Regions from separate parts of the Streptococcus pneumoniae genome, predicted to be linked through region 1. Evidence: predicted binding sites of a transcription regulator. Region 1 holds the regulator's gene; each other region holds the start of a gene.

Evidence for each region. The regulator Rex, encoded in region 1, represses fermentation and respiration genes when NADH is low (regulators of the CRP and FNR family bind a similar motif). The targets are predictions, from matches to a motif close to TTGTGAANTANTTCACAA.
Region 2: AT689_RS03095 (iron-containing alcohol dehydrogenase) is a predicted target of Rex. The motif match lies at 2,306-2,323, and genes of this name have one in related genera.
Region 3: adhP (alcohol dehydrogenase AdhP) is a predicted target of Rex. The motif match lies at 1,942-1,959, and genes of this name have one in related genera.
Region 4: adhE (bifunctional acetaldehyde-CoA/alcohol dehydrogenase) is a predicted target of Rex. The motif match lies at 1,562-1,579, and genes of this name have one in related genera.

Annotation. Positions count from the first base shown of each region.
Region 1 covers NZ_LN831051.1:1,481,285-1,485,501, forward strand. The annotation lists gene pcrA (DNA helicase PcrA) at 1-19, shown strand, start outside; gene radC (RadC family protein) at 62-742, shown strand; gene AT689_RS07945 (gamma-glutamyl-gamma-aminobutyrate hydrolase family protein) at 739-1,428, opposite strand; gene AT689_RS07950 (redox-sensing transcriptional repressor Rex) at 1,446-2,087, opposite strand; gene AT689_RS07955 (DUF4649 family protein) at 2,170-2,385, opposite strand; gene AT689_RS07960 (DUF1831 domain-containing protein) at 2,393-2,740, opposite strand; gene AT689_RS07965 (cysteine desulfurase family protein) at 2,745-3,860, opposite strand; gene AT689_RS07970 (ribose-phosphate diphosphokinase) at 3,870-4,217, opposite strand, start outside.
Region 2 covers NZ_LN831051.1:584,558-588,774, forward strand. The annotation lists gene AT689_RS03085 (class II aldolase/adducin family protein) at 1-473, shown strand, start outside; gene AT689_RS03090 (L-fucose isomerase) at 486-2,252, shown strand; gene AT689_RS03095 (iron-containing alcohol dehydrogenase) at 2,398-3,549, shown strand; gene AT689_RS03100 (SPFH domain-containing protein) at 3,694-4,217, shown strand, end outside.
Region 3 covers NZ_LN831051.1:204,348-208,564, forward strand. The annotation lists gene AT689_RS01015 (NCS2 family permease) at 1-715, opposite strand, end outside; gene AT689_RS01020 (Cof-type HAD-IIB family hydrolase) at 905-1,717, shown strand; gene adhP (alcohol dehydrogenase AdhP) at 2,056-3,075, shown strand; gene AT689_RS01030 (PTS sugar transporter subunit IIB) at 3,307-4,217, shown strand, end outside.
Region 4 covers NZ_LN831051.1:719,699-723,915, reverse strand. The annotation lists gene adhE (bifunctional acetaldehyde-CoA/alcohol dehydrogenase) at 1-1,527, opposite strand, end outside; gene AT689_RS03815 (MORN repeat-containing protein) at 1,827-2,237, opposite strand; gene AT689_RS03810 (low molecular weight protein-tyrosine-phosphatase) at 2,239-2,667, opposite strand; gene yajC (preprotein translocase subunit YajC) at 2,713-3,012, opposite strand; gene tkt (transketolase) at 3,129-4,217, opposite strand, start outside.

The DNA of each region.
Region 1 (4,217 bases):
AATTGAGAAAAAAATCTAATTTTCCATCCTTCTCACGAATAATAAAGTGAGGAGGATTTTTATGTACAGTATTTCATTCCAAGAAGATTCACTATTACCAAGAGAAAGGCTGGCCAAGGAAGGAGTTGAAGCGCTTAGTAACCAAGAGTTGCTAGCTATTTTACTCAGGACAGGAACACGTCAAGCTAGCGTTTTTGAAATTGCCCAAAAAGTCTTGAACAATCTTTCAAGCCTAACGGATTTGAAAAAAATGACCCTGCAGGAATTGCAGAGTTTGTCTGGTATTGGGCGTGTTAAGGCCATAGAATTACAAGCTATGATTGAACTGGGGCATCGTATTCACAAACACGAGACTCTTGAAATGGAAAGTATTCTCAGCAGTCAAAAGTTGGCCAAGAAGATGCAGCAGGAATTAGGGGATAAAAAACAAGAGCACCTGGTGGCACTCTATCTCAATACTCAAAATCAAATCATCCATCAGCAGACCATTTTTATCGGTTCTGTAACTCGTAGTATCGCTGAACCGCGAGAGATTCTTCACTATGCAATCAAGCATATGGCGACTTCTCTTATCTTGGTCCACAATCATCCTTCAGGAGCGGTAGCGCCTAGCCAAAATGATGATCATGTCACTAAACTTGTTAAAGAAGCCTGCGAACTGATGGGGATTGTTCTCTTGGACCATTTGATTGTCTCTCATTCTAATTACTTTAGTTATCGTGAAAAGACAGATTTAATCTAAAGTTCATTAACGACATAGTCAAAGAGTTTTTTATCTTTGGGACGATTTTCAAAAAGAAGTTCTGGATGCCATTGGACACCGAGAAAGGCGACATCATCCGTACTCATGACAGCCTCAATGATACCATCTTTAGGATCATGAGCCACAACTTTTAAATTTGGTGCTAAGTCCTTGATGCTCTGGTGGTGGAAGGAGTTGATATGAGAGATTTCTCCATAGATTTCTTGGAGAACGGTATCTGGTTCTGTCACCAAGCGTTGAGTTGTGTACTCAACAGAAGAATCCTGCCAATGGTCTTCGATATCTTGGTACAAAGTTCCACCCATGGCAACGTTAAAGAGTTGGGTACCACGGCAGACAGAGAAAATGGGCTTTTTCTGTTTAATAGCTTCCTTGATGAGGGCCAGTTCGAAGATATCTCTTTGAAGGTGATAGTCATCGCTATCAATGGTTTTGGGTTCGCCATAGAATTTTGGATCGACATTTTGCCCACCTGTCAAGATGAGCTTGTCAATCAAACTGATATAGTGGCAGGCCATTTCTTGATCACCAATCGGTAGGATGATGGGAATCCCTCCAGCATCTTTAACGCCTTCAACAAAGCCTTTTGCTGCGTAGCTCATCATGATGTCATCATCTGGATGAGTTTTTTCGTTTCCTGTAATCCCAATAACTGGTTTTTTCATAAAATGATTTTCGCTTTCTAATCCTCTTTTCGCATGAAGTAGAGGAGGGTTTGGAGTTCACTTGTCAAATCGACATACTGAACGACCACGTCTTTTGGTAAATGCAGATGGACTGGTGAAAAACTGAGAATTCCTTTCACACCAGCATCAACCAAGAGATTAGCAACCTCTTGTGACTTGACGCTGGGAACAGTTAGGATAGCAGTCTTCACATCAGCATCCTTGATTTTATCCTTGATCTGAGAAATTCCGTAAATGGGAATCCCGTCAGGAGTTTGGGTACCGACTTCAGGATGGTCATCTAGGTCAAAGGCCATGATAATCTTCATCTTGTTACGTTCGTGGAAGCGGTAGTGGAGAAGGGCATGGCCCATATTTCCAATACCAACCAGCATGACATTGGTAATAGAGTTGTCATTGAGCAAATCGGCAAAAAATGTCATTAGTTTTTTGACATCATATCCAAAACCACGACGACCAAGTTCACCAAAATAGGAAAAATCACGACGTACGGTCGCTGAATCAATACCGATAGCCTCTGCAATTTGCTTAGAGTTGGCACGTTCAATCTTTTCTGCATGAAATCTCTTAAAAATTCGATAGTAGAGAGAGAGTCTTTTTGCTGTAGCTTTTGGAATAGCAAACTGTTTATCTTTCACAAAATCACAACCTTTCTATTCTTCTATTTTATAGAAACATTGTGAAAAAATCAACAAAAATAAGAAAAAACTAAGAAAAATCTTAGTTTTGATGTAAAAAATCTGCATGAGATAGAAAACGGTAGAGGTCTCCGACCAGACCCTGATAAACTTTTTGGCCCCTAAAAGTCAGAGAAGTCACATAAAGTGTATCTGGTAAGGTTACACATCCTGACAAAGTCAACATGAGAGCCTCATGATCCTCATACTTGAGAGTACGCTCTACATGATAGCAGTCCTTATAGGTCAGTTCAAACATTTTGGCTCTATCTTTCCGATTTTGTAAAGACACCACGTTCTACCAAGCTATCCATGAGGAAGTAGAATTTTTCCTGATGAATATGGTGGTCTTCTGATTTGAAAATATCAACTAGACGAAGGCCAAACTTATCAGTGATATTGATTTTAGCCCCTGTAACTTCCTTGTTAATGATGATTTTGAGTTGGAAGCCTTCACCGCTGTTTGGCACTTTTTCCAAAAGGCGAGTCAGTTCATAGTTACCAACCTTAGTTTCAAAAAAGGTGTTATCTTTGAGGGTGAATTTTTTAACAGAAGGGCTAAGAGTGTAATCGTAACGACAATTTTTTAACTGAATGATTTTTTCAAATGCCATATGGCTAACCTCCGATAATTTCTTTTAAGGTTTTTGCGAGGGTTTGTAGGTCTTCAACGGTATTTTGTGGCGACAAACTGATGCGAAGGGATTCCTTCAAGCGTTCTGAATTTGCGCCATACATGGCTTCAAGAACATGGCTGGATTGGACAACGCCTGCAGTACAGGCTGAGCCAGTAGAGATTGAAATTCCAGCTAAATCTAGCCGAAGGAGTAAGAGGTCATTTTTCTGACCAGGAAATCCAATATTGAGAACATAAGGGAGATGATGTTTTCCTCTATTCAAGTAATACTGAATGCCCTCCAGCTCTGCCAGAAAGGCAGTTTCTAGATTTTGTACATGTTGAAAATGTTCTTCTTGTTTTTCTAGGTCTTCTTTTAGGGCTGCAACCATGCCTACGATAGCAGGCAGATTTTCAGTTCCTGCACGTTTTTTCTGTTCCTGGTCTCCGCCATGTAGATAGGAATCAAAGTCCATGCTAGATGCGTAGAGAAAACCGATTCCCTTAGGACCATGGAATTTGTGGGCAGAAGCAGTGAGAAAATCAATGCCCAATTCTTCTGAATGAATTGGGATTTTACCAATAGCCTGAACTGCATCAACATGATAGGCAGCAGGGTGTTGCTTGAGTATTTGGCCAATTTCAGCGATGGGCAGTAGGTTTCCTGTCTCATTATTGGTAAACATGGTAGAAACCAAAATCGTATCGTCACGTAAAGCCTTTTGAATTTGCTGGGCTGTGATTTCTTGATTTTCTGGCTGGATAATGGTTGCTTCAAACCCAAAGTGTTGAACCAAGTAATCAATTGTTTCAAGGACAGCATGGTGCTCGATGGCAGTTGTGATGATATGTTTTCCTTGTTCTTGGTGACGAAGACAGTAGCCAATGATGGTAGTATTATTGCCTTCAGTCCCACCAGAAGTGAAAAAGATATGTTGAGGTTTTGTCCTTAGTAACTGGGCTAGTTCCTGACGGGCTTCTCGCAAGAGTTTGCCAGCTTGACGACCATGACCATGAATACTAGAAGGATTTCCGTGGGTTTCTTGCATAACCTTGGTCATAGCTGAAATAGCAACTGCTGACATAGGAGTCGTTGCAGCATTGTCCAAATAAATCAAAGAATCACCTTATTTCTTTTTATTGTAGGCAAAGAGTGGGCTGACTGGTTTTCTTTCGTGAATACGTACGATAGCATCACCAATTAACTCACTAGCAGTGATATAGCATACATTTTTAGGAGTTTTTTCTTTTGTTGCTACTGAATCAGTCACAAGAATTTCTTTAATATTAGTATTGTCAAGAAGCTCAGCAGCTCCCTCGACGAAGAGACCGTGGCTAGAAACAGCATAAATTTCTGTAGCTCCTTCACGTTCAACGATTTTAGAAGCTTCAGAGAAGGTACGTCCTGTATTTAAAATATCATCAATCAAGATAGCTTTCTTACCTTCAACATCACCAATAATATAACCTTCGTT
Region 2 (4,217 bases), 900 kb from region 1:
GCTACGAAGAACGTGAGGATGTCCGTTCAGTTGTTCACGCGCATCCACCGATTGCAACAGGATTTGCTCTTGCACACATTCCTTTAGATACTTATTCACTAATTGAGAGCGCGATTGTGGTAGGGGCAATTCCTATAACGCCATTTGGAGTTCCGTCTACAATGGAAGTGCCAGAAGCAATTACACCTTATCTGCCCGATCATGATGTCATGCTATTAGAAAATCATGGAGCTCTGACTGTCGGAAGCGATGTAATTACAGCATACTACCGTATGGAAACTTTAGAATTAGTCGCAAAGACAACCTTCCACGGAAGAATGTTACTTTCTACAAAGGGCATTGAGGAGCAAGAAATTGCTCGTCCGACTTTAGAACGTCTATTCTCAATGCGAGAAAATTATAAGGTTACAGGTCGTCACCCAGGCTACCGTAAATATAATGGAGATGGTAGTATGAAAGAAACAGAAAAATAAGAGGAAAATAGTATGATTCAACATCCACGTATTGGTATTCGTCCGACTATTGATGGTCGTCGTCAAGGTGTACGCGAATCACTTGAAGTGCAAACAATGAACATGGCTAAAAGTGTGGCAGATTTGATTTCAAGCACATTGAAATATCCAGATGGGGAACCTGTGGAATGCGTGATTTCTCCATCTACCATTGGTCGTGTTCCAGAGGCTGCGACTTCCCATGAGTTGTTTAAAAAGTCAAATGTTTGCGCAACAATTACAGTTACACCATGCTGGTGTTATGGTAGTGAAACTATGGATATGTCTCCAGATATTCCTCATGCTATTTGGGGATTTAATGGGACAGAACGCCCAGGAGCTGTCTATCTTGCAGCTGTACTAGCTTCACATGCTCAAAAAGGGATTCCAGCCTTTGGGATTTATGGTAGAGACGTCCAGGAAGCTAGTGATACAGCTATTCCAGAAGATGTCAAAGAAAAACTTTTACGTTATGCGCGTGCAGCTCTTGCAACTGGCTTGATGAGAGACACTGCTTATCTATCAATGGGTAGTGTTTCGATGGGGATTGGCGGTTCTATTGTAAATTCAGATTTCTTCCAAGAATACTTAGGAATGCGAAATGAATCGGTAGATATGACGGAGTTCACACGCCGTATGGACCGTGGTATTTACGACCCTGAAGAGTTCGAACGTGCGCTCAAATGGGTGAAAGAAAACGTAAAAGAAGGATTCGACCATAACCGTGAAGACCTTGTTTTAAGCCGTGAAGAAAAAGATAGACAATGGGAATTTGTTATTAAGATGTTCATGATTGGACGTGACTTAATGGTTGGTAACCCAAGACTTGCTGAACTTGGTTTTGAGGAAGAAGCAGTTGGTCACCATGCTTTAGTAGCTGGTTTCCAAGGTCAACGTCAGTGGACAGACCATTTCCCAAATGGGGACTTTATGGAAACTTTCCTCAATACTCAGTTTGACTGGAATGGTATTCGAAAACCATTTGTATTTGCGACAGAGAATGATTCACTAAATGGTGTGTCTATGCTCTTTAATTATCTATTAACAAATACTCCACAAATCTTTGCTGATGTGCGTACTTATTGGAGCCCAGAGGCTGTTAAACGTGTAACGGGACATACTTTAGAGGGTCGTGCTGCAGCTGGCTTCTTACATCTAATCAATTCTGGTTCTTGTACATTGGATGGTACAGGTCAAGCTACTCGAGATGGCAAACCTGTTATGAAACCATTCTGGGAGTTGGAAGAAAGTGAAGTGCAGGCTATGCTTGAAAATACAGACTTCCCACCAGCAAACCGCGAATACTTCCGTGGAGGAGGATTCTCAACTCGTTTCTTGACGAAGGGGGATATGCCAGTAACAATGGTACGTCTCAATCTTCTAAAAGGGGTTGGTCCAGTGCTACAAATTGCAGAAGGTTACACACTTGAACTTCCTGAAGATGTTCACCATACTTTAGATAATCGTACAGATCCAGGATGGCCAACTACTTGGTTTGCTCCACGTTTGACAGGAAAAGGTGCTTTCAAGTCTGTCTATGACGTCATGAATAATTGGGGAGCTAATCATGGAGCCATAACATATGGACACATTGGAGCAGACTTGATTACCTTGGCTTCTATGTTGAGAATTCCTGTCAATATGCATAATGTACCTGAGGAAGATATCTTTAGACCTAAAAATTGGTCCTTATTTGGAACAGAAGATCTAGAATCAGCAGACTATCGTGCATGTCAGTTGTTGGGACCACTACATAAATAAAACTTGTTTATATAGGAGGTGAACTTACGTCCCTCCTATCCTTTTAAAAAGATTTGTTAAACAATTCACAAATAATTGAAAACGAATACAAAAAGTAATATAATGATGTTAAATAGATAGCGCGGAGGCGCAGGAGGAAAATTATATGGCTACATTTTATGTTCCGGCAGTCAACCTTATTGGTAAAGGTGTTGTAAATGAAGTGGGTCCTTATATCAAGGAACTTGGCTATAAAAAGGCACTTTTGGTTACAGATAAGTACATCGAAGGCAGTGATATTTTGCCTAAGGTTTTAAAACCACTGGATACAGAAGGAATCGAATATGTCATCTTTAGCGATGTAGAGCCAAACCCTACTTGTAAAAATGTCACAGATGGGGTAGCTGCTTTGCAAGAACATGGCTGTGACTTTATCATCAGTCTTGGCGGGGGTTCTCCACAGGATGCAGCTAGTTGTATTTCTATCATGGCTATAAATGGTGGAAAACCACAGGATTATGAAGGGCTTCATAAGTCTGCTAAAAAAGGCTTGCCAGTTGTGGCTATCAATACAACGGCAGGAACTTCTGCAGAAATTACCATTAACTATGTGATTACTGATGAAGAACGCAAGGTTAAGATGGTAATGGTTGACAAGAATAGCCTTGCCTTGATTTCTGTTAATGACCCTGAATTGATGATTTCAAAACCTCAAGCCTTGACTGCTGCTACTGGTATGGATGCTCTGACTCACGCTGTTGAAGCTTTGGTAACACCTGGTGCTTATGATGTAACCAAGAAACTGTCTATTGGTGCTATTGAGCTTATCAAGGAATATCTTCCTCGTGCTGTAGCAAACGGACATGATATTGAAGCGCGTGAAGGTATGGTCAATGCCATCTTCCTTGGTGGTATGAGCTTTAATAATGCTGGTCTTGGCTATGTTCACTCAATGGCTCACCAACTCGGTGCAGTATATAATTTGCCACATGGTGTTTGCTGTGCCATGTTGCTACCAGTTATAGAACGTGAAAATGCTAAACGTGTACCAGAAGCTTTCCGCAATGTTGCCAAAGCCTTGGGACTTCATGTAGAAGGTAAATCAGATCAAGAATGTGCCGATTATGCGATTGCTGAGATTGAGAAGCTTTCTGAGACAGTAGGTATTCCTAAGAAACTGACTGAACTTGGTATTGAAGAAAAAGATTTCGACTTTGAATACCTTTCTAAGAATGCCTTGATTGATGCCTGCGCACCAGGAAATCCATTTATGCCAACCTTAGAAGAAACGATTGCCTTTTATAAAGAGTTATTTTAGCAAGAGATTGGACGACAATAGGACAATTCACCTCTAATTATTGACATTTCAGGAAAAATCGCAGTAAAAACGGCACAGCCTTCTTTAAATGTGCTATAATACTAGAAAAATACTTGTGGAGGTTCCATTATGGCAATATTTTTCATGATTTTTCTGATTGTTTGTGTGCTCCTATTGGTGATAGTCACACTGAGTACAGTTTATGTGGTTCGTCAGCAGTCGGTGGCGATTATTGAACGCTTTGGGAAATACCAAAAGGTTGCTAATAGCGGTATTCATATTCGCTTGCCTTTTGGGATTGACTCGATTGCAGCACGGATTCAGTTGCGCTTGTTGCAAAGTGATATTGTGGTTGAGACTAAGACCAAGGACAATGTGTTCGTTATGATGAATGTAGCGACTCAGTACCGTGTCAACGAGCAGAGCGTGACAGATGCTTACTATAAACTCATACGTCCAGAATCTCAGATTAAATCTTATATCGAAGATGCTCTTCGCTCTTCTGTTCCAAAATTAACCTTGGATGAATTGTTTGAGAAAAAAGATGAGATTGCCCTTGAGGTTCAACACCAAGTAGCAGAAGAAATGACCACTTACGGCTACATTATCGTGAAAACCTTGATTACCAAGGTCGAACCGGATGCAGAAGTTAAGCAATCCATGAATGA
Region 3 (4,217 bases), 830 kb from region 1:
CGATACTAGACAAATCAACCAAACCAACTGCAATAGCAAGAACAGTTGTTGTCAAGATAGAGAGAATAATTCCCCCTTTAATCCCTTTGATGACAAAGAAGATAGTAATGGCAAGTCCTGCAAGAGCCACTAAAACAGCTGGATTATTAAAGCTGACCAATCCTGGAACTGCTGAAGAGTTTGCTGCAATCGTTGCTTGAGCTTTGTCAGCCCCTTCTCCTACAACAGTATAGTTGCCTGGATCAATCGTGAATTTCAAAAGTCCAGCATTCTTAATCCCTACATAGGCAAGGAAGACACCGATACCAGCTGAAATAGCTGAGCGAAGAGCATTGGGAATCGATTCAATGATCATTTTACGAACATTTGTCAAGGTAATAATCAATGAAATAATCCCACAGATGAAGACCATAGCTAGGGCTTCTTGCCAAGAATAACCAAGCCCGAATACAACTGTAAAGGTAAAGAAGGCATTGAGTCCCATACCTGGCGCTTGGGCATAAGGTAAGTTAGCATAAAAAGCCATCATCAAGGTACCCGCTACTGCACCAATAATCGTCGCTAGGAAGACGCCCTGAGCAGGCATTCCTGTTTGTGAAAGTATTTGTGGGTTTACAAAGAGAATATAGCTCATTGCAAAGAAAGTTGTTAAACCAGCGAGAACCTCTGTACGAACGTCTGTACCGTTCTCTTTTAGTTTAAATAATTTGTCCATCATCAATCTCCTTTTAATTTTTACGAACAATAATATAATTATATCATTTATCATTCACTTTTTCAATGTCTTTGTTTGATTTGTTTAAGAAATTAATCCAATTTCATTTTTTGTTTGGAATCTGCTTTTCTGCCTGCTTTCTGTTATAATAGAAGACATCTTATCTGAAAACACACTAGAAAGGTCCATATGACGAAAAAAATTATTGCAGTTGACCTGGATGGAACCCTGCTCAACTCAGACAGTCAAATTTCTGACTTTACCAAAAGAACCATCAAAAAAGTTGCTGAAAAAGGCCATCAGGTTATTATTACGACAGGTCGCCCTTACCGTATGTCAAAAGATTTTTACCGTGAACTGGGCTTAGACACTCCTATGATTAACTTCAACGGATCCCTTACTCATTTACCAGACCAAGTTTGGGATTTTGAAAAGTGTTTGACTGTAGACAAAAAATATCTGCTAGATATGGTTCAACGTTCAGAGGACATTCAAGCCGATTTTATCGCTGGAGAATATCGTAAAAAATTCTACATTACAAATCCCAATGAAGAAATTGCCAATCCCAAACTATTTGGTGTAGAAGCTTTCCAGCCTGAAGATCAATTCCAGCCTGAATTGGTGACCAAGGACCCTAACTGTATCCTCTTGCAGACCAGAGCCAGTGACAAATATGCCTTGGCAAAAGACATGAACGCCTTCTACCAGCATCAACTTTCTATCAATACCTGGGGAGGTCCGCTCAATATCCTTGAATGTACCCCAAAAGGTGTCAACAAGGCCTTTGCTTTGGACTACTTGCTCAAGATAATGAATCGTGACAAAAAAGATTTGATTGCCTTTGGAGATGAACACAATGATACCGAAATGCTCGCTTTTGCTGGGAAGGGTTATGCCATGAAAAATGCCAATCCAGAGCTACTCCCTCATGCAGATGAGCAAATTTCCCTTACCAACGACCAAGATGGGGTTGCCAAAACCCTACAAGACTTATTCTTATAACCTATACTGATACTCAATGAGAATCAAAGAGCAAACTAGGAAGCTAACCGTAGGTTGCTCAAAGCACTGCTTTGAGGTTGTAGATGAAGCTGACGTGGTTTGAAGAGATTTTCGAAGAGTATGACCAGCTTGCAAGCTGGTCTTTGTGCTCTTTTCACAGTCTCATCAACCAGTTAATCGATTGTTCTACTTTTTGTCTCCAAAACCTTGGAAAAGGCTTTCTTTTGTGATATACTTCACATATAAATACAAGAGAGCTCGTCACACTCGACTCTGTTGACAAAAAATCAATCCAGTCCCGTTGTCCCTGTTCTCGGTCAATATCAAGGAGGATAGCTATGAAAGCTGTTGTTGTAAATACAGAAAGCACTGGTGTTGCTATTGAAGAAAAAGTACTCCGTCCACTTGAAACTGGGGAAGCACTTGTAGAAGTTGAATACTGTGGCGTTTGCCACACCGACCTCCACGTTGCTCATGGTGACTTTGGTCAAGTCCCAGGACGTGTTCTTGGGCACGAAGGTATCGGTATCGTTAAAGAGATTGCTCCAGATGTGAAAAGCCTTAAAGTCGGTGACCGCGTCAGCGTTGCTTGGTTCTTTGAAGGATGTGGCACTTGCGAATACTGTACAACTGGTCGCGAAACCCTTTGCCGTACAGTGAAAAATGCTGGCTACTCAGTAGACGGTGGTATGGCTGAACAATGTATCGTAACTGCTGACTATGCTGTCAAAGTTCCTGACGGACTTGATCCAGCCCAAGCTTCTTCTATCACATGTGCTGGAGTAACAACCTATAAAGCTATCAAAGAAGCAAAAGTTGAACCAGGCCAATGGGTTGTTCTTTACGGTGCTGGTGGACTTGGTAACCTCGCTGTTCAATACGCTAAAAAAGTATTCAATGCTCATGTTATCGCAGTCGATATCAACAATGACAAACTTGCCCTTGCAAAAGAAGTAGGCGCTGACATTGTGATTAACGGCCTCGAAGTTGAAGATGTAGCTGGACTCATTAAAGAAAAAACTGATGGAGGAGCTCATTCAGCTGTCGTAACTGCTGTGTCTAAAGTTGCCTTCAACCAGGCTGTTGATTCCATTCGTGCTGGTGGTCGCGTCGTCGCTGTTGGTCTTCCTTCTGAAATGATGGAACTCAGCATCGTTAAAACAGTCCTCGATGGAATCCAAGTCATCGGTTCTCTTGTCGGAACTCGTAAAGACTTAGAAGAAGCCTTCCAATTTGGTGCAGAAGGTCTGGTAGTCCCAGTTGTTCAAAAACGTCCAGTAGAAGATGCTGTTGCCATTTTCGACGAAATGGAAAAAGGCCAAATCCAAGGACGTATGGTACTCGACTTCACCCACTAATCTAATAGAAACCTATTTTAAAAGTTGGAAGCTTCTTCCAACTTTTTTATATTAAATTTTAAATAAGAATTCAAGATTACTCCTCAAAAACTCAACATATCAACATACAAAAATAAATTTTTTTAATTTTTTATGATAAATAGTTGCTTTTTTTATGAAAACGGTTTATACTTAAACAGTCTTAAAGTTTTCTTAAATGAAAACTAAAACAAAAAAGGAGGAATGACAATAATGAGTATCGGAATCATTATTGCGAGCCACGGCGAATTTGCTGCGGGTATTCATCAGTCAGGATCTATGATCTTTGGTGAACAAGAAAAGGTTCAAGTTGTGACCTTTATGCCAAATGAAGGTCCTGATGATCTATACGCTAAGTTTAATAACGCTGTTGCTGCATTTGACGCAGAAGATGAGGTTCTAGTTTTGGCTGACCTTTGGAGTGGTTCTCCATTTAACCAAGCTAGTCGCGTGATGGGAGAAAATCCTGAGCGTAAGTTTGCCATCATCACAGGACTTAACTTACCGATGTTGATTCAAGCCTACACAGAGCGCCTCATGGACGCTGCTGCAGGTGTAGAAAAAGTCGCTGCTAATATCATTAAAGAAGCCAAAGATGGCATCAAAGCTCTTCCAGAAGAGCTAAATCCAGTTGAAGAAGTTGCAAGCGCTGCAGCTGCTCCAGGTGCCCAAACTGCTATCCCAGAAGGAACTGTTATCGGAGACGGTAAATTGAAAATCAATCTTGCCCGTCTTGACACACGTCTACTTCACGGTCAGGTTGCAACTGCTTGGACTCCAGATTCAAAAGCAAATCGTATCATCGTTGCTTCAGATAATGTGGCTAAAGACGACCTTCGTAAAGAATTGATTAAACAAGCAGCTCCAGGTAATGTCAAGGCTAACGTGGTTCCAATTCAAAAACTGATTGAGATTTCAAAAGACCCACGTTTTGGAGAAACACATGCCCTTATCTTGTTTGAAACACCTCAAGATGCCCTTCGTGCCATCGAAGGCGGCGTGCCAATCAAGACTCTTAACGTTGGTTCTATGGCTCACTCAACAGGTAAAACATTGGTCAATACCGTTTTGTCTATGGACAAAGAAGACGTTGCTACATTTGAAAAAATGCGTGACTTGGGTGT
Region 4 (4,217 bases), 760 kb from region 1:
AAGGAAACCAAGCTCTACCATGGCATGGTCAGTAACGATCATGACACGTTCAACGTCACGACATTTTTGAAGGTATTGAATTGAATCACGTTCAAAGTATGTTTTTGAAGGAAGTTTCATCCATTGCATGTTATTTCTCCGTCTTCCGACTTTTTTGATATTCAAGAGGTTAATGGCACTAACGTTATCCCCAACTGAGTTGCGTCCGTAAGAACCACATCCAAGTGTCAATGATGGCAAGAAGGCATTGTAAACGTCCCCGATACCACCAAAAGTAGAAGGTGAGTTACAGATAACACGAATAGCTTTAACAGCTTTACCAAATTCTTTAGTCAATTCTTCGTCAGCTGTGTGGATAGCTGCTGAGTGTCCAAGACCGTTAAATTCAACCATTTGACGAGCCTTAGTAATACCATCTTCACGGCTTTCAGATTTCAAAACTGCAATAACTGGTGACAATTTTTCACGAGTCAATGGCTCATTTTCGCCAACTTCTTTACATTCTGCAGCAAGAATGTTTGTTCCTTCTGGAACTGTAAATCCTGCTTGTTCTGCAATCCAAGTTGCTGGTTTACCAACGATGTCAGCGTTCAATTTTGCACCAGCACAGTTTTTGCTGTTTGCTTTGACGCCGAAGCAGAACTCTTCAAGAAGAGCTTTTTCTTTTTTGTTTACAAAGTAAGTGTGGTAAGATTTGAACTCTGCTACAAATTCATCGTAAATTTCTTTATCAATGATAACTGCTTGTTCAGATGCACAGACCATACCGTTATCAAATGATTTAGACATGACGATATCGTGTGCTGCTTGACGAATGTTTGCTGATTTTTCAACATAAGCTGGAACGTTTCCGGCACCTACCCCAAGAGCTGGTTTACCACATGAGTATGCGGCTTTAACCATGGCATTACCACCTGTTGCAAGGATTGTTGCAATACCTTCGTGGTTCATAAGGGCACTAGTTGCTTCCATAGATGGTTGAGTGATCCACTGTACACAGTTTTCAGGAGCACCAGCTGCGATAGCTGCATCGCGGACGATACGAGCTGCATGAGCAGATGATTCTTGTGCTGATGGATGGAAGGCAAAGACGATTGGGTTACGTGTCTTCAATGAAATCAATGATTTGAAGATTGCTGTTGATGTTGGGTTTGTTGTTGGAGTAATACCACAAACAACACCAACTGGTTCAGCAATAAGAGTCAATCCTGTTACATCGTCTTCTTCGATAACGCCAACTGTCTTAGTGTGGCGCATGTTGTTTACTACGTGTTCACAAGCAAACAAGTTCTTAGTTGCTTTGTCTTCAAATACACCACGTCCTGTTTCTTCAAAGGCATGTAAAGCCAATTCTCCGTGGGCATCCAAAGCTGCTACTGATGCTTTGGCAACGATGTAGTCAACTTGTTCTTGATCCAATTTACGCATTTCTTCAAGGGCAACTAGAGCTTTTTGAACCAACTCATCTACGTGTTTTTCAGCAACGAGTTTCTTTTCCTCTGGTGTCACAGTTTTTTTATCAGCCATATTTTCCTCCATAGCTTTCAAGGAACGATATCCTTTGTTAATTTTTTCACAAGTTTATTATAACGCATTATTTCAACTTTGTAAACAGTTTCATAAACATTTCACAAAGAATTTTTAAACTCTTGTGAAACTTTTCTCATTTTCTTTTCTTATCAAGTTTTATCTTTGAAGTTTGTGAAATTTATTTCAAATATTTTTTATTTCACAAACTTGCTTGGAAGAGGGATTTGGAAAGAAAGGGATTCACAGGTAAGCGCTTACCTTGTGATTCTAATAATACCTCCTTTGATAAGGAGGCTTTATTTTTGTTGAAAAACGCCTTGTTTAAAAGTTCCTTCATAAACGACTTCTTGTTCTGTTGTTAGTTTCCCTTTTCCTTCAGCCTGACCATTTACAAAATCACCTTCGTAGGTCCAGCCTTCTTTAGATTGAAAGGTACCTTTTCCGTTGAAGGCTCCATTGTTGAAGCCACCTGTATATTGGTCTCCATTTTGGAAGGTAATGGTACCTTGGCCATTCATTTTACCACGGACAAGACTGCCATCATAAACAATCGTTCCATTATCGAGTTTTAAGACACCTTTTCCTGGAATATTTAGAAAAAAGACGAGTACAGCACAGAAAACAATGGTAACTACTGCCAAAAGCTCTAAACGTGGACGAGTCAGATAGACACGATACTTTTCGTAAAAATTCGTAAGATTTTCCACCTTAACTCTCCTTTTCTAAACGTTCTAACCAAGCTTGACAGCCCTCTTGAACACGTCGATAGGTTTCTTCAAAATCTCCTGTATACCAAGGGTCTGGAACACTTTCAGATGAAAATGAGTAAATCTTATCTTGACAGTCTACTGGACACATCTGACGTAAGTCAGAAATATTTGAAGCGTCCATTCCGATAATATAATCAAAGGCTTCAAAATCTTCCTTACTAATCTGAAGCGATGTCTTGTTCTTGTCATAAGGAATCTCATACTCTTGAAAAATTCCCTGAGTCCCCTTATGAATCGGATTGCCATGTTCCCAAGAGGAAGTTGCTCGACTTTGGATTTCGTAGTTATCTGTCATTGATTTCATAACAAACTCGGCCATAGGGCTACGGCAAATATTTCCCAGACAGACAAAGACTAATTTTTTCATCCCATTTCCTTTCTTTTATAGAAAACGGGAGTTCGTGATCCCGTCTTATTTTTCAATTGCGCCTTCTAGTGAAGCTGTTTCTTTCAGCGGTAATACTGTCTTGATAGCAGCTAGTTCAAAAGTCAAGTAAACTCCATCTACGTCAAGAACTATTGTTCCCTTCTCCGTATCTACTTCATCGACTGTTCCATAAAGTCCACCGATTGTAATCACTTCATAGCCTTTTTGTAGTTTATTTAAGCTTTCCATACGCTTTTGAGCTTGTTTCTTTTGAGAACGTTGCATAAAGAACATCAAGGCCATCATACCTACAAGCATGATTAAAAAAGTAATATTTGGATTCATTGTTTTCTCCTTTGTCTTTTACATAGGACTACTATATCAAATTTCAGCTACTTTTACAAGATTGTACCTTACTTTTCTGGTAAGAAAAACCAGAGCTTACGCCCTGATTTTTAGGATTATTTCAAATTTCGAACAACTTTTACAAGATTTTCGACAGTAAAGCCATATTCTGCCAATACTTTTGGTGCTGGGGCAGAGGCTCCGAAGGTATCAATACCTAGAACGGCACCATCGAGACCAACATATTTGTACCAGTTTTGACTTGCACCCATTTCGACTGCAACACGACGGCGGACTGCATTTGGAAGAATTTCTTCCTTGTAAGCTGCATCTTGTTTATCAAAGACATCTGTAGATGGCATGCTGACTACGCGGATTTTTTCGCCTTGACTAGCCAATTCTTTAGCAGCTGAGACAGCAAGATTAACCTCTGAACCTGTCGCAATCAAGATGGTATCAAAGTCGGCTGCATTTTCATATACAACATAAGCACCTTTAGCAACCTTGTCGAAGTCTGTTCCATCTTCAACAGTCAAGTTTTGACGTGTCAAGACAAGGGCAGTTGGTGTTTTCTCACTTGTCACTGCAAGGTACCAAGCTGCTTGCGTTTCACGCGCATCTGCTGGACGGAAAACATTTAGATTTGGCATAGCACGAAGACCTGCTAAATGCTCAACTGGTTCGTGAGTCGGACCATCTTCCCCAACTGCGATTGAATCATGGGTAAAGACATAAGTCACAGGAAGTCCTTGTAAGGCTGACAAGCGGACAGCTGCCTTCACATAGTCAGAGAAGACGAAGAAAGTTCCACCGTATACACGAAGTCCACCATGAAGGGCCATCCCGTTCAAGATTGTTCCCATTGCAAATTCACGAACACCAAACTGAATGTTACGATTCAAGCGATTGGTATCGTCTTGAAGTCCATCCGTCTTGATATAAGTCATGTTTGAGTGAGCAAGGTCAGCTGATCCACCTAGGAAGGTTGGTAATTTAGCTGCCACAACATTCAAGGCATCTTGACTTGAATTACGAGTTGCTTGAGAAAAACCATTTTCTAAAGCTGGGAAGTCTGCTGGAGTCACTTCGACTGGATCACGTCCGTCGATGATGGCTTCTACTTCTGCAGCCAGTTCTGGATGAGCTTCTTTATAATCTGCAACTAATTTAGTCCAAGCTTGATAAGCTGATGCGCCACGGTCTGC